2 regions of the Lacicoccus kunmingensis DSM 17847 genome follow, and region 2 is predicted to be linked to the other one. Evidence: predicted binding sites of a transcription regulator. Region 2 holds the regulator's gene; the other holds the start of a gene.
What was found. The regulator CtsR, encoded in region 2, represses protease genes until heat stress. The targets are predictions, from matches to a motif close to ATGGTCAATAAAGGTCAAACA.
Positions count from the first base shown of each region.

Region 1: clpP (ATP-dependent Clp endopeptidase proteolytic subunit ClpP) is a predicted target of CtsR. The motif match lies at 1,324-1,344, and genes of this name have one in related genera.

Region 1 is NZ_JCANUC010000004.1:14,645-26,854, forward strand. It holds gene BO48_RS05665 (threonine/serine exporter family protein) at 1-331, opposite strand, end outside; gene BO48_RS05670 (threonine/serine exporter family protein) at 344-1,144, opposite strand; tRNA gene BO48_RS05675 (tRNA-Arg) at 1,167-1,238, opposite strand; gene clpP (ATP-dependent Clp endopeptidase proteolytic subunit ClpP) at 1,398-1,991, shown strand; gene BO48_RS05685 (TIGR01777 family oxidoreductase) at 2,091-3,005, shown strand; gene BO48_RS05690 (SurA N-terminal domain-containing protein) at 3,158-3,964, opposite strand; gene whiA (DNA-binding protein WhiA) at 4,132-5,079, opposite strand; gene BO48_RS05700 (gluconeogenesis factor YvcK family protein) at 5,090-6,085, opposite strand; gene rapZ (RNase adapter RapZ) at 6,072-6,956, opposite strand; gene trxB (thioredoxin-disulfide reductase) at 7,152-8,081, opposite strand; gene BO48_RS05715 (tetratricopeptide repeat protein) at 8,169-9,590, opposite strand; gene BO48_RS05720 (acyltransferase) at 9,592-10,071, opposite strand; gene lgt (prolipoprotein diacylglyceryl transferase) at 10,074-10,970, opposite strand; gene hprK (HPr(Ser) kinase/phosphatase) at 10,960-11,898, opposite strand; gene BO48_RS05735 (DUF4097 family beta strand repeat-containing protein) at 11,996-12,210, opposite strand, start outside.
Region 2 is NZ_JCANUC010000003.1:56,465-68,674, reverse strand. It holds gene BO48_RS04505 (ATP-dependent Clp protease ATP-binding subunit) at 1-1,344, opposite strand, end outside; gene BO48_RS04500 (hypothetical protein) at 1,345-2,367, opposite strand; gene BO48_RS04495 (UvrB/UvrC motif-containing protein) at 2,354-2,875, opposite strand; gene BO48_RS04490 (CtsR family transcriptional regulator) at 2,880-3,347, opposite strand; gene BO48_RS04485 (NupC/NupG family nucleoside CNT transporter) at 3,563-4,822, shown strand; gene BO48_RS04480 (hypothetical protein) at 4,916-5,110, opposite strand; guanidine-I (ykkC/yxkD leader) riboswitch at 5,249-5,344, shown strand; gene BO48_RS04475 (DMT family transporter) at 5,395-5,730, shown strand; gene BO48_RS04470 (DMT family transporter) at 5,730-6,044, shown strand; gene BO48_RS04465 (NADP-dependent oxidoreductase) at 6,134-7,138, opposite strand; gene BO48_RS04460 (SRPBCC family protein) at 7,359-7,835, opposite strand; gene BO48_RS04455 (MsnO8 family LLM class oxidoreductase) at 7,935-8,927, opposite strand; gene BO48_RS04450 (hypothetical protein) at 9,084-9,686, shown strand; gene BO48_RS04445 (hypothetical protein) at 9,772-10,008, shown strand; gene BO48_RS04440 (CDP-alcohol phosphatidyltransferase family protein) at 10,118-10,723, shown strand; gene BO48_RS04435 (phosphatidate cytidylyltransferase) at 10,720-11,658, shown strand; gene BO48_RS04430 (lysophospholipid acyltransferase family protein) at 11,670-12,210, shown strand, end outside.

The sequences.
Region 1 (12,210 bases), on a different contig from region 2:
CCAGCTGATAATCTTCCAGAACGACATTGCGCATCGCCTGGTAGGCTTTACCGCCCGGAACGAGCGGGATGATGCCGCATGTAATGAATATGACAATCGGCATCTTCATATATCTTGAACTGAAAATAGATACTGCAGTGAGAACTATGCCGCCGGCAAAGCTCGCCAATATCTGGTTGACTTCAAAACTGCTCAATATATAGTAGACAATCCAGCCTGCTGCGCCTGTCAGACCGCATTGGAGCAGTGCCCTTCTCGGCGCATTGAACAGTATCCCGAAACCCATGGAGGCAAAGAAGCTTAAGATGAACTGATAGAGTAACGTTAACATGGCGCCGCCTCCTTAAATGAGCATGAATATCAGTGCCACACCTGCACCTATCGCGAAGGCTGTGAGCATCGCTTCCGTCCCTTTCATCACGCCTGCAAGCAAGTGTCCGCGGATCATCTCCCGTATGGCGTTGGTGATCAGCACACCGGGAACGAGCGGCATGACTGCTGCGATGATAATTAAATCCATATTTAAACCGGGACCATACTGAACGTAGAAAAATGATGTGACAGCGATAAAGAATGACGCGAAGAACTCCGTGAAGAATTTGACTCTTGTAAAACGTAAAATACTTTCCATTATAAAGACGCCGAGCGCACCGCCGAATGTTGCTGCAGGCAGATCTGCAAGTGAGCCGTTAAATAACAGCAGGAACATGAAAGCGGTCATGCCGCCGCACAGGACCATCAGCCAAAAAGGAAAGACCAGTGCATCATGTATTTTTTCTATTCTTTTAATCGCCGACTTTATCGGCATGCCCTGGGCGATATCCCGGGATAAGTTGTTGATGACATCGACCATGCCAAGGTCATTTGCCCGCTCTTCAATGCGCACGGTCTGTGTCAGTGAATGTTCGTTCATCGAAAATATAATGACGGTAGGTGTGACGAAAACCTGAGGATTGCTGATGCCGTATGTATTTGAGATGCGCATCATGGTATCTTCGATGCGGTAAGTTTCAGCACCGCTTTCCAATAATAATTTTCCGCAGTTAATAGCGACGAAAAAAACATCGCGCACGTAACCTTCTTTGAGATTATCATTCGGCTCCTCAATGATTTCAATATCATTCAGCATATCATCACCTGCCACATTATTAATGGTAAATAAAAAACGCCCCCAAAGAGAATCGAACTCCTATCTTAAGAACCGGAATCTTACGTGTTATCCATTACACCATGGGGGCATACTTATACATTGTAACCTAAATGCGGTGATTAAAACATCATAATTGTATCAAATATTTATGACAATTTAAAGTTGGTTTTAATCCTTTGACCTTGTTTGACTAATGTGATATAACTAAAACAGTAGCAAATTACAGATATATATGGAGGTTAGAACTATGAATTTAATACCTACAGTGATTGAACAGACAAATCGCGGTGAAAGAGCTTATGACATTTATAGTAGACTATTAAAAGATAGAATCATAATGATCGGCAGCGGCATCGATGATAATGTTGCCAACTCGGTAGTGAGTCAGCTTTTATTCCTGCAGGCACAAGACCCTGAGAAAGATATTTATCTTTATATCAACTCCCCGGGCGGCAGTGTTACAGCTGGAATGGCTATTTATGATACAATCCAGCACATCAAGCCGGATGTTCAGACAATCTGTGTCGGCATGGCTGCTTCAATGGGATCATTCCTTCTTGCAGCAGGAGCAAAAGGCAAACGCTTTGCATTGCCGAATGCCGAAGTGATGATTCACCAGCCGCTGGGCGGCGCACAAGGTCAGGCAACTGAAATTGAAATTGCTGCCAAGCACATCTTAAGAACACGCGAAAAACTGAACAAGATTCTGGCAGAAAGAACCGGCCAGCCACTTGAAAAAATCGAAAAAGATACTGATCGTGATAACTTTATGACTGCTGCGGAAGCACAGGAATACGGTCTGATCGACGAAGTGATGGAACCGGAAAAAGTTCAAAAATAATTTTTGAAGCAGTGCTATATGTCAAAAAGGCATATAGCACTTTTATTTTTGCCATTTTTGGGTAAAGAATATAAAGGAATATAAGGAGGCCCTCCATTAATGAATATATTGATTACCGGCGGAACAGGCTTAGTCGGTGCCCGTTTAACAGAAGTTTTAGTCGAGGAACGCAATCACGTATATATTTTAAGCCGCAGCGAACATTCAGACGATCACCCTTTTATACATTATATAAAATACGATCCGGATGACATCAATAATTTGAGCTGGGCAGATGCGCTGCCCGTCAATATAGATGCGGTCTACAACTTTGCCGGTGCTTCCCTGCAGAAAATGTGGACGGACAGCCATAAGGAAGAAATAATGGACTCCAGAATCAATACGACAAGGCTGCTTCATAGCTGGGTACGAAACAGCGAAATAAAGCCCGGCGTTCTGATTAACGCAAGCGCCGTCGGATATTATCCGACCAGCGAACATGTCAGCTTCACAGAAGAGAATGAATTCCAGCCGTCGAACTATCTCGCAAAAGTCGTGAGTGTATGGGAAAAGGAAGCACTCAAATTTGAAGAATTCGGGACAAGAGTCGTTCTCGGACGCTTCGGACTCGTACTGGATAAAGATGAAGGCGTGCTGCCGATGATGGCACTGCCGTTCAAGTTCGGGGCCGGCGGGAACATCGGCACCGGACAGCAGTATTACAGCTGGATTCACCTGGAAGACCTGATTAATTCCCTCCTGTATGTACTTGCTGTCGATGAGATTGACGGGCCGGTCAATATGACCGCCCCCGTTCCGCTCAGACAGGAACAATTCGCAAAATATCTGGGCATGGCGCTCGGCAAGCCGACAATCGTCAAGACCCCGGGGTTTTTATTCAAAACGGTACTTGGCGACCAGTCCATTCTGATTATCAGAGGACAGAAAGTCATCCCTGAAAAACTGCTTGCGAACGAATTCAAATTCAACTACCCGACACTCGATGTCGCCCTCGATGAAATTTACGGCGAATGATAATAAAAATCCGCTGACAACTTTAAGATTGTCAGCGGATTTTTATTTGGTGAATGAGTGATGGGACGAAGTGGTCCAAAAAGCATATTTCATGCCACTCACAACTCACTCATAAAGTTTTCAATTCATTCATTAAAGTGATTGCCCGTCAATTACAGATTCACAGTCACGTCGGCATCCTGACGAAGTTCATCTGCAAGACCCTGTGCCGCTTCTGCCTCTTTTTCTCTGACAAGCTGTTCTTCAATCTGGGGTTTTACATCTTCGAATGCCGGCGGTTCAGTCTCTTCGCCTTCACCTTCGCTTTGAGCTTCTTCACGTGCTGCGATCTGCTCATCGTAGACTTTCTGAAGTTCTTCATCTGTCGGCTCGATATCGCCGGCCTCTTCAGAAATTAACGCTTCGACTTTGACTTGTTTTTCAAGCTCGGCTCTGATTTCATCTTCTGACATGCCGCTCTCTTCCATCGCTGCGAAGAAATCATCTTCAGATTCCATGCCGTTCGCTTCTGTAATCTCACTGATCATCGCATCGACATCTTCCTCTGAAGCACTCATGTCACGGTTTTCCGCTTCTTGTACAAGCAGTCTTTCAGAAACCAGTCCTTCAGCAATCTGCTGCTTCAGCTCATCTTCGTTCACTTCCTCGCCGGTCATCTCCTGCATCATTGAAGCCTGCTGGAACTGGCCGGTATACACTTGCTCAAATTCTTCCTTAGTGATTTCCTCACCATTTATCTCAGCAACAACGTCAGGGACGTCTTCAAGGTCCGGTTCAGGCATTTCAGGCGTTTCGCCGCCTTCAGCAGATTGACCTTCAGATGCTTGGCCTTCTTCAGCAGTCTGAGATTCACCATTTTCTGCACCGTCGCCGTTTTCACCTTCTGCGGACTCGTCTCCACATGCAGATACTGCAAGCATCGTGGCCGCGAGTGATATCATCGTTAACCATTTTTTCATATCGTAAATTACCTCCATGTCGTTATAATCCGTCATTCTACTCTTGTAAAATACAAATTTCAATTTAAAGCCGGCTCAAACTATAGACTTTTTTTCAATGTTTGGCCATTTAGTGACAAATAAAACCCGGCAAGTTTGCGCTCACCGGGAATGATTGAATGCGGTCATCAAAATTCCATCACTTCTCCGCTCTTTATTTTTTCTGCGATGGTGTCGAGTTTTCTCAGGCGATGGTTGACGCCGGACTTCGAAATTGCGCCGGTCGACAGCATCTCACCAAGCTCTTTCAAAGAGACGTCCTGATGCTCGATACGGAGTCTTGCGATTTCCTGAAGTCTTTCAGGCAATTCGCTGATGCCGATCTCATCATCGATCAGCTGAATATTTTCAACCTGCCGCATCGCTGCGCCGACGGTTTTATTCAAATTGGCCGTTTCGCAGTTGACCAGCCTGTTGACGGAGTTTCTCATATCCCGGACGATGCGGACATCCTCAAATTTCAAGAGCGCCTGGTAACCACCGATCAGACTTAAAAATTCAGCGATTTTCTCTGCACCTTTCAAATAAGTGATATACCCTCCGCGCTTACGCTCAATATACTTCGCATTGAGTTCATAACCGTTCATCAGCTCTGTCAGCACTCTTGCATGATCCTCATACAATGATGCGATTTCCAGGTGATAGGCAGACGTTTCCGGATTGTTCACCGAGCCGCCCGCTAAAAATGCACCGCGCAAATAGCTGCGTATACAGCACTCTTTACTTTTAATCTCTTCATTGATGGCGTTTGTGATGATGCCGTCCTTGATGATATTGAGATCTGTAAGCATTTTATGTGCATCTTTCTTCACTCTGCTTATATAGACATTGTTCTTTTTCAGCTTCATCTTTCTTCGTACGAGAAGTTCGATATCAACGCCGTACAGATTTTTTATCAAAGAGAAGATTCTTCGGGCGATCGCCGCATTTTCAGTTTGAACGCTGATCACCCACTCGCCGTTAAAAAAGCTTAATGCCCCGTTCATCTTTATGAGTGCGGACAATTCACTCTTTTGACAGCATGTATCGACGTCCACACGCGTAAGTTCATTTTTCATATCTGATGCAAAAGACATTTCATCAATCCTAACTTTGATCTTTGTTCAAACGATATTGCAATGTACTGATTTCCGTCAGTGCAATATCATAAATAATTTCTGCAATGACATCATTGTTGTGTCTGACTGCACCGTCTTTATCGACACTGACCAGGTTGTCCCGTGTCAGTATGGAGACACCCATTTCATCCAGCTGATCTTTATCACTTGTAACGACAGTCATGCCGTTCTCCTGATAATAGTCGGATATATCCGATGTGATATTCTTTTCATTCTGGACGATGTACTCAAATACATTCTTTCCAATATGTTTATTGATCGCTTTTAAATGATCTGCTGCGGTGTAGCCGATTGTTTCACCGACTTGTGTCATTATATTGGATATATATACTTTCGTTCCCCGGGAATGGATGAGCGCTTCCCTCATGCCTGAGGGCAGAAGGTTCGGGATGATACTCGTATACAGACTGCCTGGCCCAAGCACTACGATATCCGCTTCTTCAATCGCCTCAATCGCTTCCGGTGTGGCGATTGTATCTTTCGGTAATAAGAATACTTCAGAAATCTGCTGCTGCACTTTAGGTATATAACTCTCACCGATGATGATCGAGTCATCATGCATGCGGGCAGCGAGCTTCGGACTGATATTTGTCGACGGGATGACTGTCCCCCGGACGTTCAGAATATCACTCAGTTCCTCGACGGCCAGGGCGAAGTCGCCTGTCATGTCATACATTGCCGCAAGCATCAGGTTTCCAAGTGAATGTCCGCTGATTTCATTCTTTTTAAACCTGTACTTAAACAGGCTTTCAAGTTTCGATTCCATGTCGGACAAGGCAGACATCACGTTTCTGATATCTCCCGGTGCCGGCATATCGATCTGATCACGGATGATTCCTGTAGAGCCGCCGTCATCCGCAACTGAGACTATCGCAGAGATTTCCACCGGATACTGTTTTAAACCACGTGCCAATACGCTGAGTCCGGTGCCGCCGCCGATTATCGTCACTCTAACTTTCTTCATGTTTGACGCCTTCTATATAAGCATCGCGGTGCTTTGCTTTTATTTTGAAATCAAAATAATCGGTCAGATCTCTGCTCAGACGTTCTGCCAGCGCTACAGAACGGTGCTGTCCCCCTGTACATCCTATACCGATGACCAGCTGGGATTTTCCCTCTCTCAAATAGTGCGGCAGAAGGAATCGCATCATGTCCAACAGTTTAGTGTAAAAGATATTCGTTTCCTTGGATCTCATCACATAGTCATATACCGGCTGGTCGAGCCCGGTGAATGGCTGAAGTTCACTGATGTAATGCGGATTCGGCAGGAATCTCACATCAAATAAAAGATCCGAATCTATCGGCACCCCGTGCTTGAAGCCGAAGCTCAGCACATTGACATGAAATCCACTCTCTCCGTCTCCGGTGATTTCTTCAAACATTTTGGAACGCAGTTCTTTCGGCTTGAGCTCTGTCGTATCGATTAGAACATCCGCTCTGTATTTCAGTTCCTCAAGCAGCGCCCTTTCCTTTTTAATTGCCTGAAGCACGTTCATGCCGTGATCCAGAGGATGTGAGCGTCTCGTTTCTTTATAACGTGCGACCAGCTTTTCGTCCGTCGTATCCAAAAAGATGATTTTAAGTTCTATATTGTCGTTGTCAATGATTTTTTCCAGTTCCGATACGAGCGTATCGAACAGTTCTTTGCCTCTTAAATCAATGCCGAGTCCGACATTGTCCATTCTGCCATCCGTTGTTTCCATCAAGTCTGCTATTTTGGGTATCAGTATCGGCGGTAAATTATCGATACAGAAAATATCCATATCCTCCAGCGCTTCCAGGGCGACTGATTTACCTGCGCCGCTCATACCCGTTAGAATGATCAAATTCTTCAATGGCTCCACATCCCGTTTATATTATTAACTTTATTTTACATCATAAATGGGTCGAACTAAAGTTAATGCCAATATATCATAATACCAAAATTGATTACTTTTTACAATGTCTAAAGCACGTCCGATGCACATTCGCTGTCATCCGGCGCACATAAAAAGAAGACAAAACATAAAAATTTTGTCTTCTTTCATCAATTAGTCGCCTAGTGTTTCAATATATTTCTGTGCGTTTTCAGCTGCGATACTGCCGTCACCTGTTGCTGTAACGATCTGACGCAGTGTTTTATCGATAACGTCGCCCGCTGCAAATATGCCAGGTACGCTCGTTTCCATTTCTCTGTTTGTCTCAACATAGTTCAGTTCGTTCAGGATGCCGAGATTTTTGAAAGGCTTTGTCAGAGGCAGCATGCCGATATATACGAAAACGCCGTCTGTATCAAAGTCGTATGTGTTACCCGTGTTCTTATCTAAAAGCGTCACACTGCCGACTTTACCTTCACCATTGATGGACTGCAGCTCTGTATCCCAGATGAATTCGATTTTTTCATTTTTGAATGCACGTTCCTGAAGTATTTTCTGAGCACGAAGTTCAGCACGTCTGTGGACGATTGTCACTTTGCTTGCGAATTTCGTCAGGTAGACACCTTCTTCTACAGCAGAGTCCCCGCCGCCGATAACGACAAGTTCACGTTCTTTGAAGAATGCACCGTCACATACTGCACAGTAGCTTACGCCGCGTCCGGTAAGGAGGTCTTCACCGGGGACACCGATTTTTTTATATTCCGCACCCGTCGCAATAATGACTGTTTTAGTTTTAAATTCTTCAGAAGACGTTTTGAGAAGCTTGTAACTCCCGTGGTCTTCAACGGACTGGAGATCGCCGTATTTATATTCCGCTCCAAATTTCTGAGCGTGCCCGAACATCTTCGATGACAGATCCGGTCCTGTTATGAAATCAAAGCCCGGGAAGTTTTCAACATCTTCTGTGTTCGCCATCTGTCCGCCGGGAACGCCTCTTTCAAGCATGACTGTTTTTAAATTCGCTCTTGATGCATAGACCGCAGCAGTCATCCCTGCCGGTCCCGCACCCACTATTACTACATCATATATATTTTCTTCCGCCATTACACTTCTCCTAACATTTAACTATTAATTATATGCTCTTCCTAAATCACATCACTAATATTATAAGCGTTAATAATTCTCTTTACATCAAATTTGCTTAATGATATCAATGGCCTTATTCAGACGGTAAGATGTGATTTCAAATTGCTCGGTCATTGCCTTTTTCGTTATTTTTCTGCCTTTTGGATGTAAATACAATGTCGCTGCCGCGAGAGATGAAACATCTTCATACTCTTTGATTTTTTCATACAGCAGATGGAATGTATCGATCCATTGCAGACGGTCTTCTTCACTCTCGTATCCGACCGCCCTCATGATTTCAAGGCCGTTATGCATTTTACCCAGCCTGACCAGTTTAACACCCTGGAACAGAAATGTAACATATAATTTTTCGTAATCGTCCAGCTGTTCAATCGTATCCCATACCGGGTGGCCGAGCACCGCATCTTTCGGTTTGACCAGATTAATCTTATAAAGGCCGAGGAGACGCATATGAACATCATCGTCATGCAGATACACTTGCGCGATATCCGATATTGCATCAGCGGCTTCCTGCTTTTTCCACGGACTGTACATTTCATTTACCATATGGAAATTCTGCATTTTCTCCCAGAACATTTCCGCTTCGGAACTATTTCCAATGTGGTAGCTTGCGTGGCTTAAGGCATGCAGCAGCTGGAAACTGATAAACTGCTGGTTTTTATATAACGGGAACAATAACTCATATGATCTGCTGTATTGTTTGAGGAAATTCAGTACGAGGCCGACCTTGAATCTGGAGTCGTCATCCAGAGGCTCGACAACTTCCAGCTTTTTCAAATATGACTCATACTTGGACTGCTGCCCTGTGTGGTAGTAAAGCAGCGTCAGATGACTTAAAGCGTGCATATCGGTTTTATTTTCCTTAAGCAGCATATCCAAAATTTCGTAAGCCTCATCAAACTTGTTTAAAAATAAATACGCCATCGCTTTTAAGTTTCTGAACGTTCTTTCTTCCTGCAGACTGACCGGTAACATCGATAAATATTCAAGTGCTTCATCTATGCGTGCATTCATGAACAGATGCTGGAATATGTGATGGCTGACGAACCGCTCGGATTCTTTTTCGACTTCATCTTCATCCTCGATCGACAGATCGAACATTTTTTCCAGCTCTTCATCATATCCCGCTTCCGGAAAATGCTTCGCATACTCTACTCCAAATAAAAAAGATTTGTTCGGATCGTTTGTTATGACAAACAATTGGCTGAGTATAAAATAAAATTCAGCATCATATTGATGCTGAATGAATTTATTGATCAGTAAATATTCAGCTTCAGCCTGCCGTCCGTTTTCAGCTAGTAAATACACATATTGTGACAAATAAGCTAAATTATTATCATCTATATCATATGCTCTTTCAAAGCTTTTAAGAGCATCTCTCTTCTTTTTCTGCTCTATTCTCTTTAATCCCTGATTGAAGTAAAATGAACCACTTTGATTGAAGGGTATAACTTTTCTTTCAGACATTTTACCTGCTCCTTATCACAAGTGGATTCCCATGACAGCTTGAATTATCCGGAATATCCTTGGACACGACAGCGCCGGCCCCGACAGTCACGTTGCTGCCGATTGTAACGCCGGGCAGTATTGTGACGTTGGCGCCGATCATCGTATCTTCCCCGATATGAACGTCTCCAAGCCTGTATTCATCAACTAAATACTCATGGGTCAATATTACAGTATTATAACCGATTATGCTGTTCTTTCCAATGTGTATCTTTTCCGGATGCATGAGGTCCGGCATCGCTTTGTAGGCAAAAGATACTTTATCCTCCAATTTCATCTTCAAAAACTTGCGGTACAAAAAGTGCTTCATTTTTGTCGACGGTGAAAAACGGCCGATTTCTATAAAAATAAAGTTCCTGGCAACTTTGAAAACCGAAACCGTCCTGTATAGATTCCACAATGGATTATACTTTCCAACTCTGTACCGGGTCGTATTTCTCATGATCATTTCTTCCTTTTGTGTTTCTTATTTACGGGTCTGCCTTTTGTTTTCGACTGCTTTTTCTGTCGTTTGTTATCCGGGTCATAGACACCGTCCACATTGCCGTATTTCGGCAGATTGTATTTTTTGCTGCGGTAGATCCATATCGCAATCGCAACAACCACCGTGATGATCGATATGACCTGTGCCGTTCTGAGCACGTCACCGATCATCAGGCTGTCAGTACGCATGCCCTCGATAAAGAACCTGCCGATTGAGTAATAGATCAGATAAAGCAGCATCGTCTGGCCAATTTTAAGTTTTGGTCTGAGCAGTATGAGAATGATGAATCCGATGATATTCCATACCGACTCGTACAGAAATGTCGGATGATAATAAGCCCCGTCTATGTACATCTGATTGATGATGAATTCAGGCAGCATGAGGGATTCAAGAAAGTTTCTCGTCACTTCGCCGCCATGGGCTTCCTGGTTCATGAAGTTGCCCCATCTGCCGATTGCCTGCCCTAAAATCAGACTGGGTATTGCGATATCGGCGACCTGGAAGAAACTCAGGTTCTTATTATAACAGTAGACGAGTCCCGCAAGAATACCGCCGATGATGCCGCCGTGGATGGCCATGCCACCCTCGTTGACCATTATGATCGAAATCGGATCCTGCAGATAGTAATCCAGGTTGAAGAATACATAGTACAGTCTTGCACCGATCAGCGAGAATAATATGATATAGAACATCAAGTCGATGAACATGCCTTCCGGCATTTTCTTTTTATCCGCTTCCCTGTTGGCAATCAAAAAACCGATCAGCATCCCGGCTGCGATGATGACACCGTACCATCTGAGGTCGATGGGACCGAGGGATACGATCACCGGGTCGAGCGGTTGTATATTAAAGATCATTGTCCATTCCTCCGTTGACTTTGATTTGCTTGTTCAGGCGGTCATTGAATTCTACAGCTGCATCATATCCCATATTCTGAAGACGGTAATTCATCGCAGCAACTTCTATGATACCCGCCAGGCTCCGGCCCGGACGGATCGGAATCGTTCTTTTTTCTATTTCGGAATTCAATATGGTGATTTTTGTGCGGTCGAAACCCACTCTATCATATGCCTTGCCTTTTTCCCATGTCTCAAGATTGACATTCAGCATAATGCGTTTCTCGGCCAGAATACAGCCTGCACCGAACAGCGTCATGACGTTTATAATGCCGAGCCCCCTGATTTCAAGGAGGTTCTCAATCAGTTTCGGTGCACTGCCCATCAGGACATTGTCCGTCACCTCTTTAATTTCCACATTATCATCGGCAACAAGACGGTGCCCGTTTTTAACGAGTTCGAGCGCGGTTTCACTCTTGCCGACACCGCTCTCACCGGTGATGAGCACACCGATACCGTACACATCCACCAGTACGCCGTGCATATTCGTTTCCGGTGCCAGTGCTTTTTCCAGATAGCTCGACAGCCTCGAATAGAATGTCGTCGTGTTTGCATCTGTAACCAGCAGCGGGGTTTTACTCGAGTTGCACGCTTCTATCAGCTCAAGAGGCGGATTGATCTGTCTGGCCAGCACTATACATGGTGTTTCTTTACGGCAGAGACGGTTGGAACGGTCCTCCCGCTCTTTTTCTGTCAGCATTCTTTCAAAAAAAGATATTTCCGTCATTCCGAGTATTTGGACTCTGTCCGAGGAATAATGAGAAAAATACCCTCCGATTTCCAATGCCGGACGCGAAATGTCATAGTTCTTTATTTCATTCGTCAGCCCTTCATTACCGGCGACGACTTTCAATGTAAATTGATCTACGAGCTCATGTACGGTTAACACCCAATCACCTCTTGAATTCTCTTGTTTATAATAAATTGACTTCTTCTCCATTATAACAAAAAAAAGACCGGCATCCGCCAGTCTTTTATACAAACAGTTAACTTCTATGCAAAGTTACACTGCCGAACTTCGTACTTACTTCTATAAACAGTCCGGGCTCTTCCGTATCGTTGACGAGCATCAGTTCTTTCAGGCCGAAGTCCTGATGTTTCATGAATCTTGCATCCACTTCCGGCGGATAATTCAATTGTCCGACTACGGTAGACAGTCTGCCTTCGAGCGCGCGGCCCTGCGGGATGCTCAGGTTGACGC
Region 2 (12,210 bases):
TTTCGACTGCTGATCTCTGTAGTTTGCCGCTGATTCGAACTCCTGACTCTGAACTGCGGCATTCTTCTCTTTCTTAACCGCTTCAAGCTTACTCTCCAGATCTTTCAGGTCCGGCGGAGAAGTATAACTGCGCAGTCTGACTTTGGAAGATGCTTCATCAATCAGGTCAATCGCTTTATCCGGCAGGAAACGGTCCTGGATATAACGGGCACTCATCTTGGCTGCCGCATCCAGTGCTTCATCAGTAATATTGATTCTGTGGTGTGCTTCATATTTGTCTCTTAAACCTTTAAGAATTAAAACAGTATCTTCAACATTCGGCTCATCTACTTGAACCGGCTGGAAACGGCGCTCAAGTGCTCCGTCTTTTTCAATGTGCTTACGGTACTCTTCCAGAGTTGTCGCACCGATACACTGTAGTTCGCCGCGGGCAAGTGCCGGTTTTAAAATGTTGGAAGCATCAATTGCGCCTTCAGCGCCGCCTGCGCCGATCAGTGTATGCAGTTCATCTATGAACAACACCACATTGCCTGCTTTATGAATTTCTTCCATGACTTTTTTCATGCGCTCTTCAAATTCACCACGGTACTTTGTACCTGCAACAACTGTGCCCATATCAAGGGACATAAGACGTTTATCTCTTAATGTTTCCGGTACCTCATTATTTGCGATGGATTGAGCCAGTCCTTCAGCAATTGCTGTTTTACCTACACCGGCCTCACCGATTAATACCGGGTTGTTTTTAGTACGGCGGGATAATACTTCAATGACTCTTGTGACTTCTTTAGAGCGGCCGATTACCGGGTCTAATTGATCTTCCTTCGCAATTTCAGTTAAATCTCTTGCGAGTGAGTCGAGCGTCGGTGTATTGTTATCTTTCTTTTGAGGGTCCTTGCCTTGAAGTGCTTCAGGGTTGCCCAGCATTTTTATAACTGAAGCACGGGCCTTGGTGATATTCAGGTCCAGATTGGCAAGTACGCGTGCAGCAACGCCTTCACTTTCACGGATAAGCCCGAGCAGTAAATGCTCAGTTCCGACAAAGTTATGGTGCAGCTTGCGCGCTTCATCCATGGACAGTTCAATCACTTTTTTAGCTCTCGGTGTGTATCTTATGGATGCTGTCGCATCGTCACCTTCATTAATCAGGTTGAAGACTTCATCACGAACATTATCTTCACTGATATTGAAGCTCGATAACACCTTTGCAGCGATGCCCTCTTTTTCTTTTATTAAACCGAGTAATAAATGTTCTGTGCCAATATTCGAGTGCTTCAGGCTGATCGCTTCTTCCTGTGCATATGCAAGTACTTTCTGGGCTCTTTCTGTCAATCTTCCAAATAACATTTATATAGTCCCTCCTATTTGTTCACGTAATAATGTTGCACGTTCTTCGGCCACTGCCTTCTCTAATGATACATACTCTTTACCAAGACTGTTTAAACGCATTTTGATGAAAGCAGGTTGAATCAATTGAACAAGTTCCTGGAATCTTATCGTATCTTCAGACAAGAAGCCGAGATCTGCGCCCAGTTTAATATTGCTTAAATGATTGGCAGCCTCTTTCAATGAAATGGTATGTGCATATTTAAGTATGCCGTATGAACGAAATATTGAATCTTTGGCTTTTATGAGATGTTCGTTATTCATAATTGAGCGCATCTCTATTTCTTCTTCTATGATTCTTGTTTTTAATTCGTTTAAGCTCTTGATGATATCCTCTTCAGACTGACCGAGCGTCAGCTGATTGGATAATTGATATATATGACCGAGCGGCACCGAACCTTCTCCGTATATGCCCCGAAGCGTAAAACCGAAGCGGTTTAAGTTGTTCGACACCCTTTGAATTCTGTTGCCCAATGATAACGCCGGCAAATGCAGCATTACCGAAGCTCTCAGCCCTGTGCCGACATTCGTCGGACACGCTGTCAGAAATCCGTATTTATCGTCAAACGCGTAGTCGAGCTTACTCTCCAGACGATCATCAAGTTCAGAAGCTTTCTCATATATCTCATCAAGGGAGAGTTCTGCCCCCATCGCCTGAATTCTGATATGATCCTCTTCATTGACCATGATTGAAACGGATTCATCATCGTTGATGTAACTGAGGCGCCCGCGTTCGGTAAATAAAGGGCTGATCAGATGTTTCTCCACCAGCAGCGCTTTATCCTCAAACTTCAGCTCCTCCAGATTGACTTGTTTAAAATCACTCAGCGTGTCATTCAATGTCTCGATCATCTGAGTCATTTCCTCGTCTTTCACCATATGAGGAAACGGCAGTTCTCTGACATTTCTCGCCAGTCGTATTCTTGATGACATTTCCACAGGTATTTCTTTCGCCTGGCTGACCCAAGGACTAATTTTTGCCATTGTCATCACCCGCTTCCAATGATTTGATCTGATCGCGTACTACTGCTGCTTCCTCAAACTCCTGTTCTTCAACCAATTCGGAAAGTTTCGCCCGCAGCTGCTCGATTTCTTTCTTCACCTTGATATAGGCTGAAGATTTTCGAGGTATTTTACCGACATGTTCGGTTTGATAGAGCTGTACTTTAGTAATGATTTCATTGCTTTTCCCGCTGAAAGTTTCATAACATTCAGCACAGCCGAACTTGCCTTTTTCCAATATGGATTCAACAGTCGAACCGCAGTTTTCACAATGTTTCTTCTGCTGCTTGTGGGAACCGAACGGCTGTTGGGCAGACAATGACTGCAAGAGTTGATGAATGTTGAACGAATCGTCCGAGAAACTTGAAAATTGACTGGAAAACGATTTATTGGCACAAGCTTCACATAAATATCTCTCTGTTTTATTTAAGCCACTGCCTGTCGTTATATGGACAGTCGCTTCATTCTCCTGGCATGATTCACAAATCATATAATCACTCCTCGGTGTATAAAATGACGTCGATTATGTTAAGTAAGATTTTTGCTCTCAGCTGATCCCTGAAAGGTAATTCTATCATTAAACTCTCTCTATCCAGAGCCGCATTGATAATTTTGCCTTCCTTTAATGTAATCACGTCATTTTCAAACATCGACTGTACGATGTGCTGTGCATTTTGCTGGCTTAACCCGTGACCTATCAGATTTTTTAAATGAGCAAGATATTCTGATTTTGAATGTGTCTCGACTTTGGTAATACGTATATACCCGCCGCCACCACGTTTACTCTCTACCATATAACCATGTTCATTTGTAAACCGTGTTTTGATTACATAGTTCAACTGGGACGGGACACAGTCAAATTTTTCAGCAATAAAGGCACGCTTGATTTCGACGCCTTCACCGTCGGAAGCTGCGAGTAATTCCTTCAAATATTGTTCGATAATATCTGACATATTACGCATGCTATCACCTCTTTTGACCTTCTTTGACTAAAGTATACATTCTGCTTGAGTTTTTGGCAAATTTCTTGTTCAAAAATAAAGTTCTTCTTTATTTTTGTAAACGTTTGCATTATAATGATTCAGTATCGCGTTTCAGTCTTATATACTTTATAATGTACTTTTAGAGATGCATATACATAAACGCAGCACATATCTTATATTTTGGAGGATTATTTATGGGTATTTTAATGGGAATAGTCGGTATACTATTCACAATGTTCCTGGCATGGATTGCGAGCAGCAATAAAAAACTGTCATTTAAAAAATGGAAAAATATTTTGATTTTGCTCGCTTTGCAGCTGTTCTTCGCATTCTTGTTCTTGAACACTACTTGGGGGCAGACATTTATCGGATGGCTTGCTGAAGCATTCGACCACCTGCTCGGATTTGCCGCTGAAGGCGGACAGTTTGTATTCGGCGACCTGATGTCATTATCTACAGAGTCAGCCGCCTCAGGCGATCAGGTTTTATACAACAGTGAAGATGGAATGGCATTCAACGTGTTCTTCTTCAATGTATTGGTCCCTATCATCTTCATCAGTGCAATCATTGGTATTCTTTCTTACATAAGAGTACTGCCTTTAATCATTAAAGGTATCGGTATGCTGATGACAAGAATTACAGGCATGCCTTATATCGAGTCATACAACGGTGCAGCTTCAATGTTTCTCGGTCAGTCCGAAGTGTTCATATCACTTAAAAACATTCTGCCGAAAATGACGACACAAAGAATGTATACACTGGCAGCACAGGCGATGAGTTCTATCTCACTGTCAATCGTCGGTGCATTCTTTACGATGCTGGAACCACAGTTTGTCATCATCGCCATCGTTCTCAACTTCTTCGGTATATACATCATCGTACATGTCATCAACCCGTACGAAGAAGAAATCAGTGATACCGGAGTCGAAATTTCCACGAATCCTGAGAAAGGAAAGTCATTCTTCCAGGTTCTTGGTGATTACATCATCGACGGCGGAAAAGTCGTACTTGTCGTTGCAGCAATGCTGATTGGTTTCATTGCTCTGATCGGTCTTCTGAACCAGCTGTTCCTTCTTATACCAGGAAGCAGCCTGACGTTCCAGGACATTCTCGGTTACATCTTCATGCCGATTGCATTCCTTATCGGTATACCATGGGATGAAGCACAGACTGCAGGCAGCCTGATGGCAACAAAACTCATCACTAACGAATTTGTTGCAATCGGTGAGTTTATGACTATCGCAGATGAATTATCAAGAAAAACACAAGCAATGGTTTCAGTATTCCTGATCTCATTTGCCAACTTTGGAAGTATCGGCATTATAGCCGGTTCGGTTAAAGGTCTTCACAACGAAAGTGGAGATGCTGTTGCAAAATTCGGACTTAAGCTTGTATACGGTGCGTCACTTGTAAGTTTACTTACAGCGACTATCGTCGGATTTTTCTTCCAATAATATCCAAAGTAAAAATCTCTCCCAAACAGTTTGGGAGAGATTCTTTTATTTCTTATGATGAGATGATTTTGCTCAGACGATGCTTATGAATGTTCACCCATTCGGCCCGACAACTACAAGCACACCCATTAAAATGACCATGATAACAGTAAAAACAATAAAATATATAATATATTTTTGAGAATGATTTTTAAAATAACCCATAAACTGCAGTATAGTCAGCATGCCGCTGATGAGGAAAAAGACGATGGATATTAACAGTATTATATATAATACATTTATAAACATGATTGGACGCTCCTAATATTAAATCGTATGACCATTGTACACGAAAAACGACGTTACACCATCTACTGCAGGTAAATTTAAAAAGACGTACTGTTTGATAGTAAATTTTCCATGTGCTACTATGTGATTGAATAGAAGAAAAGAGTTTACTAGGGTTCCGCAATCTGATTGGTCTGGACCGAGAGTAAACCCATGAAACACTTCATGACACGGAAGGATAAAAGCCTGGGAGATTTCAAAATCTCCCAGGCTTTTTTATTTTACACCGGAAAGGAATTGAGTTTATGAACTGGATTAAAATTATCATCGCTTCTATATTTGAAGTCGGCTGGGTTATTGGCATCACCCACTCGGACAACTGGTGGCAGTGGTTACTCACGGTCATCGCAATCTACTTCAGCTTTTATCTGCTGATTGTCGCTTCCATGGAATTGCCCGTCGGTACATCCTATGCTGTATATGTCGGTCTCGGTGCAACAGGCGTTGCGATCAGTGACTTTCTGTTTTTCGGCCAGCCGTTCACAGCCTGGAATATCGTCTTTATCGCTGCGCTGCTGATCGGTGTCATCGGTTTGAAAATGGTCACGTCGGAAGAGCGTGTTAAGGAGGCTGAACAATAATGGCATGGATTGTACTGATATTTGCAGGTGTTTTTGAAATGCTTGGCGTCAATGCCATTAACGTCTACACGCACAAGCGGAGTAAAATAGCACTGTTTGGCTTACTGCTTTTCTTCGGCATCAGTTTCATATGCTTATCAATAGCGATGAATGTCATCGCGATGAGTACAGCCTATGCCGTCTGGACAGGGATAGGCGCAGCAGGCGGGGCAATTCTCGGCATGCTGTTCTATAATGAACCGAAAAACTTCCCAAGAATATTTTTCATCGCTCTCATCATCGGCAGTGCAGTCGGTCTGAAAGCAATCAGCTAATTTTATAAATTCCGGACAAAATAAAAAGCTGCTCACCTATGGAGAATTACCTCCACAGGCGGCAGCTTATTTTTATGGTGCAGAATCTTTTATTCCTCTGCGACTTTCACTATCTGCTTTCCAAAGTTGGAACCGTCAAACAGTTTTCTGAATGCTTCAGGTATTTTTTCAAATCCCTCTTCCACTGAAACTTCGGTATGGATTTTACCTTCATCCACCCATTCCGACAGCTGTTTGTCTGCATTCTCGAAATCATCCGCAAAGTTGCCGACGATAAATGCCTGCATCAGCGTCTGTGATTTGATCAGTGTCGACTGGATTCTCGGCCCGATATCCTCTGACGGGTTATTATATGCAGATATCGCCCCGCACACCGCGATTCTTGAAAACTTATTAAGATGTTTGAACACTTCGTCGGACACCGGTCCGCCGACATTTTCAAAATAAACGTCTACACCTTCTGAAACCGCTTCTGCCAGCCTTTCACTGTAATCATCAGATTTATAATCCACACCCGCGTCGAACCCGAGTGTTTCCGTTAAATATTCGGTCTTTTCTTCACCGCCTGCAATGCCGACGACTCTTGCACCTTTGATCTTTGCGATCTGGCCGACCACGGAACCGACTGCACCGGATGCCGCCGAAACAACGACTGTCTCACCTTTTTCAGGTTTACCGATTTTCAGCAGCCCGTGATATGCAGTCTGTCCCGGCATACCGAGCGTACTCAAATAGAGATGTAAAGGCAGTTCTGTATTAGAAATTTTGGACAGACCGTCCACTGGAAGTGTGACATAGCGCTGCCAGCCCATTATACCTTTGACATACTCGCCTTCTTTAAAACCGTCGGCATTGGATTTTTCGATTTTCCCGATGACATGTCCGCCCATCGGTGCATCCACTTCAAATGGTTTCGTATATGATTTTCCTGCCGCCATCCGTCCTCTCATATAAGGGTCCACAGAAACATAAATGCTTTTTACTGTCACTTCTCCTTCAGCCGGCGCTTTGACTTCAATCTCTTCAAACCTGAATACATCATCTCCAGGGATGCCTTCCGGCCGTTTTGCAAGCACAATCTGTTCATTCTTCATATTTCCGCCTCCATTTATGATTATTCATCAAGTGTAAATCTGAGCATGAGCGATATCAATCAATCGGACTTTCAGCCCTTTTTCTACATAAAAACAGACCCAGCTGTGTATCACTGTTTCAGAAAATAAAAAACCTCCTTATACAGGAGGTAAATCAGTATTTCATTTATCCGATTCTTATACTTTTGAACTTCTGGATTCCTTTTTAAGAAATGACACACTATAATCCCAGTTCATTCTTAATGGATGCTTTCTGCTGCTTGAAGGCTTCCTGATCCAGCTCCTGCGGTTCCCCTGTTTCAGAAATCTTTCTGATATTCTGAGCCTGGAAATACCAGCCTGCAAAGTCACGTGCAATATGCTCAGATGTAAGCGGCAGTCTTTCTTTAAGTGTCAGAATCGTCTTGCCCTCCTCAGGCTCATCAAGTTCCATCTGGATATCTCCGGCGCCCCAAGTGAAGATGAGTATCTTCTTATCGCTGAACTCCAGTACGTCCATGTATTCCCAATCGTCATCACCGAGAGTGAAGACCAATTTTTCCGGTCTCGGTTCATCGTCAAATCTTAATTCTGGAAACCACTGTTTGATACCGTCTGCAGTGCCTATATAGTGAAATGTATTTTCTGCCGTCGAATCGATTTCAATCTCTATCGTCTGATATGCATTATATTCATCAGTGTTATAATCCGCCCTCATTTTTATAGTCCCCTTCCAATTTGTGAATTTGGATCACTTTAAGTATACCAAATAGTATCACAATAAAAAAACAGTGCACTCATGCACTGTTTTTAAAATCTATAAAAGTTCTTTTGCCAATAGTCTGTATACATCGAGCCGCTTCTCCTGGGAATGCGGGATGCTGCAGATCATGGCCTCTTCGAAACCGTACATTTCCTGTTCATCTTTCAGCTGTTTTGCAACCTCTTTTGCCGATCCGACCAGGTGCAGCTTACGCCCTTCCCTGATGCTCATCTTATCAAGTTCGCTGAGCGGATAGTTCTTTGTTTCTTCAGGTGTCATCGTCTGGGTGATCCGGCCCTGCTGCAGCATCAGCCTTGAAATATCATATGGCAGTGCCTCATATTCCGCTTCTTCTTTAGTCTCCGCGGTCGTCACCATGTAAGATACGTTGATTTTCGGTTTCTCCATCAATGCGGACGGCTTGAATCTCTCTTTATATATATCGAGTATTTCTTTCGACAGTTCACCGTTAAAAAATTGTGCAAATGAGTAGCCTGCCCCCATTTCCGCTGTTTGGATTGCACTGTTTCCAGTCGATCCGAGCATCCAGGCTTCAGGCAGCACGACATTGGAAGGAAAAGCCGGTGTTGAACCGTAAAGCCTGCCTTCCGGCACTTCATCATTGATCAGCTGCATCGCAATTTCGAATTTATCATACATGTCATCCATCTTCGGCTGTCTGCCCTGTGCCAGCGCATACATTGCAAAATGATCTCCGCCCGGCGCCCGTCCGACACCGAAATCAATTCTGCCCGGGGAAAATGCACTGAGCGTTTTAAACACTTCAGCCAGTTTCAGCGGTGAATAGTGCATCATCATCACACCGCCTGTACCGATCCTGATGTTGTCTGTTTTAGCCGCAAGTCTTGCCGCCGTGACTTCCGGCGCAGAACTCACATGCGATTTTGTGCCATGGTGTTCAGCCATCCACATACGGTGGTAACCCAATTCATCTGCCAAAACCGCAAGTTCTTCCGCCTTGACCAGTGCGTCCGCAGATTTGTTTCCAATCGTTACCGGCGCCTGATCCAATACGCTCAACTTCATTTAAAGACATCCTTTCAATTCTCATCCGTATATTTCCAAATTAGCAATAATGGTATCAGTTGTCTTCCTTCCATTCAATTTTACTGCCTGATTTACATTGGAAAGCAAATACTATAATCTCAAAGTATTAAGTTTATAAAATAAAGGGGTCTTGGCATGACAGAGTTACAACCTGAAAACAACAGAACCGCAGAAAGTAAAAAGAAGTTCTGGTTAACAGTCGCACTTTTTCATATATACTTTATATTTTTCTATATGCTGGTGCTCATCATCTTTTCACGGTTCACAATCAGTTGGCTTTTACTCATCGTGCCGTTTCTGATTGCCGCCATGGTGCCGCTTGCGGAAAAAGGAATAATGGCGGAAAAAGAAAAATCATCTAAAAATGAAATAGTGCCGACGGTTGGTTTTTTATTATTATTTGCAGTTGCGAAATTGATTATCATCTTTTCATTACATGAATATTTTGAATCGTTCTATATCATCGATCTCGAATCTTCAGTAATCAATCTCGTTGTCGTCGGTATTTTCACAGTCATTCTGGCTTTGGCATTATTTTTCCTGTTCACTACAGACTCATGGATCAATCGTTTCATTTTCATTATTCTGAGCCTCTATTCTCTGGCCAGAATCTTAAACCCTTTTGATGTTATGCCGGGCGTCACCAACTGGACTCTCCAGTACTTGACACTGATCGCTCTGCCCTTAATTTTGCTGGCTATTTTTATAAAAGCAAAATCAACCAAAGGGGCCGAATAAAAGTCTTCGGAGCTGTTTATTTTTCGTCAAATCTCATCCAGTCATGCACCACTTCTGTTTGGTATAATATTTATAAATAAAAATTGTGGGCCAGGTGATTATTTTGTCACGTGAACATTTAAATGCATTGATTATTAAATTCATAACTTTCATCACCGTATTTGCGCTGTTGTATGTTACATCTGCCTACATTCTGACTTTCATCACACCCAATATTAACTGGGCGATGGTGCTCCATATACTTAATATTGGCGTGATGTTCATATTGTCCCTGTTTATCAGCAAACATCTGGGCAGATGGATTATATCAAAAATTTCATAACAGTTAATATGCCCGGACGGGAAGTTCATCTCTTGTCCGGGCATATTTTTATTGTCGTAAAATTTCACATTGTGTAATATGGTAACTATATCAGGGGGGCGAGAAAATCATGATCAGCATTTATGAATTAAAACCTAAATTTCAGCAGTTGTTGAAACCTGTAGTCAGCTTCCTGCACAAAATAAATATCACACCGAACCAGGTGACCATTTTCGCATGTCTTCTTTCAATAATGACCGGCGTGCTTTTTTATTTCAATTATGACTCAACCTGGATATATATCGTCATCCCCATTTTCATGTTTGTGCGCATGGCGCTGAATGCGATTGACGGCGTACTTGCCAAAGATTTCAACCTGCAGTCCAGGCTCGGCAAATATTTGAATGAATTGACGGACGTCATCAGTGATGCCGCTCTGTTCCTGCCTTTCATACTCGTTGTCAGTCCGCATCCTGTGACCGTGATGATCTTCATACTGTTATCCGTCATCAGTGAAATGGCAGGCATGATGGGAGAAAATATTTCAGGTGTCAGACAGTACAGCGGGCCGATGGGGAAAAGTGACCGCGCATTTTTAATCGGTGCGATATCTGTGCTGCTGATCTTCTGGCATTCACTTACACAGTATTTATGGATTGTATTTCTGATTGCATCGTTTTTAATCGTCATCAATACATATACAAGAATTAAAAAAGGGTTGGAGGAGAAAGCATGAATTTTAATGTACTGACAGATGAAGTGCTCTACGTGCTGATCAGTATCGTAGGAATATTAATCATTTCAACTGCAATCATTTTAGTTTTAAAGAAACAGAAACCTTCGCATACAGTGGACGAGGTCATGCTCCGCATCAAATCATGGTGGGTGATGTTTTTTATTTTCACTTTCGCACTTGTCATTCACTCGACGATATCTCTGATATTCATGGGCATACTGTCATTCCTTGCATTAAAGGAATATTTTTCACTGATACCGTTCAACCGTGCCCACCGTCTTGTAATTTTCTGGTCTTATATCGCAATACCGATCCAGTTTTTATTCATATACTTTGAATTTTACGGCATGTTCATCGTTTTCATACCTGTCTATATGTTCCTGCTCATTCCGATTCAGGCACTCATCGTCAGCGAAACGAAGAACTTTCTGCAGTCCGTCGCCTCCGTCCAGTGGGGTCTGATGCTGATGGTTTTCGGGTTGTCGCATCTTGCCTACCTGCTTGTTCTGCCCGGAAAGGAAAACAGCGTGCTCGGTGCAGGGCTCGTGTTATTCCTCGTCGTGCTGACACAGGCGAATGATGTTGCCCAGTTTTTATGTGGAAAGACACTCGGCAAAAGAAAAATACTGCCCAAAGTATCACCGAATAAGACATGGGCCGGTTTTATCTGCGGCGTCTTGACCACGACAGTACTTGCAGTACTGCTCGCACCGCTGATCACCCCGTTCACTTTGAGCGGCAGTATCATTGCAGGACTCTACATCGGACTGACCGGATTTATCGGTGACGTGAACATTTCCGCGTTGAAACGGGACTTGAACATCAAAGATACTTCCGCAATCATTCCGGGACACGGGGGCATACTGGACCGTGTGGATTCGCTGACCTACACGGCACCGCTGTTCTTTCACTTTGCTCGATTCTTTTACTTTTAAGGGTGAGATAAATGAAAAATTTATTATTTTCAATTTTAGTCCGGCCGGTCATATTGTTTGTCCTCGGCATTAATATAAGACGCAGGGAAAAACTGCCGGAATCGGGGCCTGTCGTCATCATTGCAAATCATAACAGCCATCTGGATACGCTGGTGCTGATGTCTTTATTCCACGGAAAAAGCTTTCAAAAAGTCCGTCCGGTGGCTGCCGGTGATTATTTTATGAAAAATAAACTTCTCGCATTTTTCTCCACTAAAGTCATGAATATCATTCCGATACAGAGAAAGATGACAAAGGACATCCGGGGCATGTTTTCACCGATTCTTGAAGCTCTGGAAGATGACAGTATCATCATATTATTTCCAGAAGGATCGAGAGGCGAAGCGGAACAGCTCAGCAAATACAAAAGCGGGATCTACTATTTGATGAGAGAGGTGCCGGATGTCGAAATCGTTCCGGTTTTTCTTCACGGTCTGGGCAAGGCGCTGCCGAAAGGTTCGTTCATTTTCGTGCCGTTTTTTGTTGATATACTTGTCGGCGACTCATTTAAAT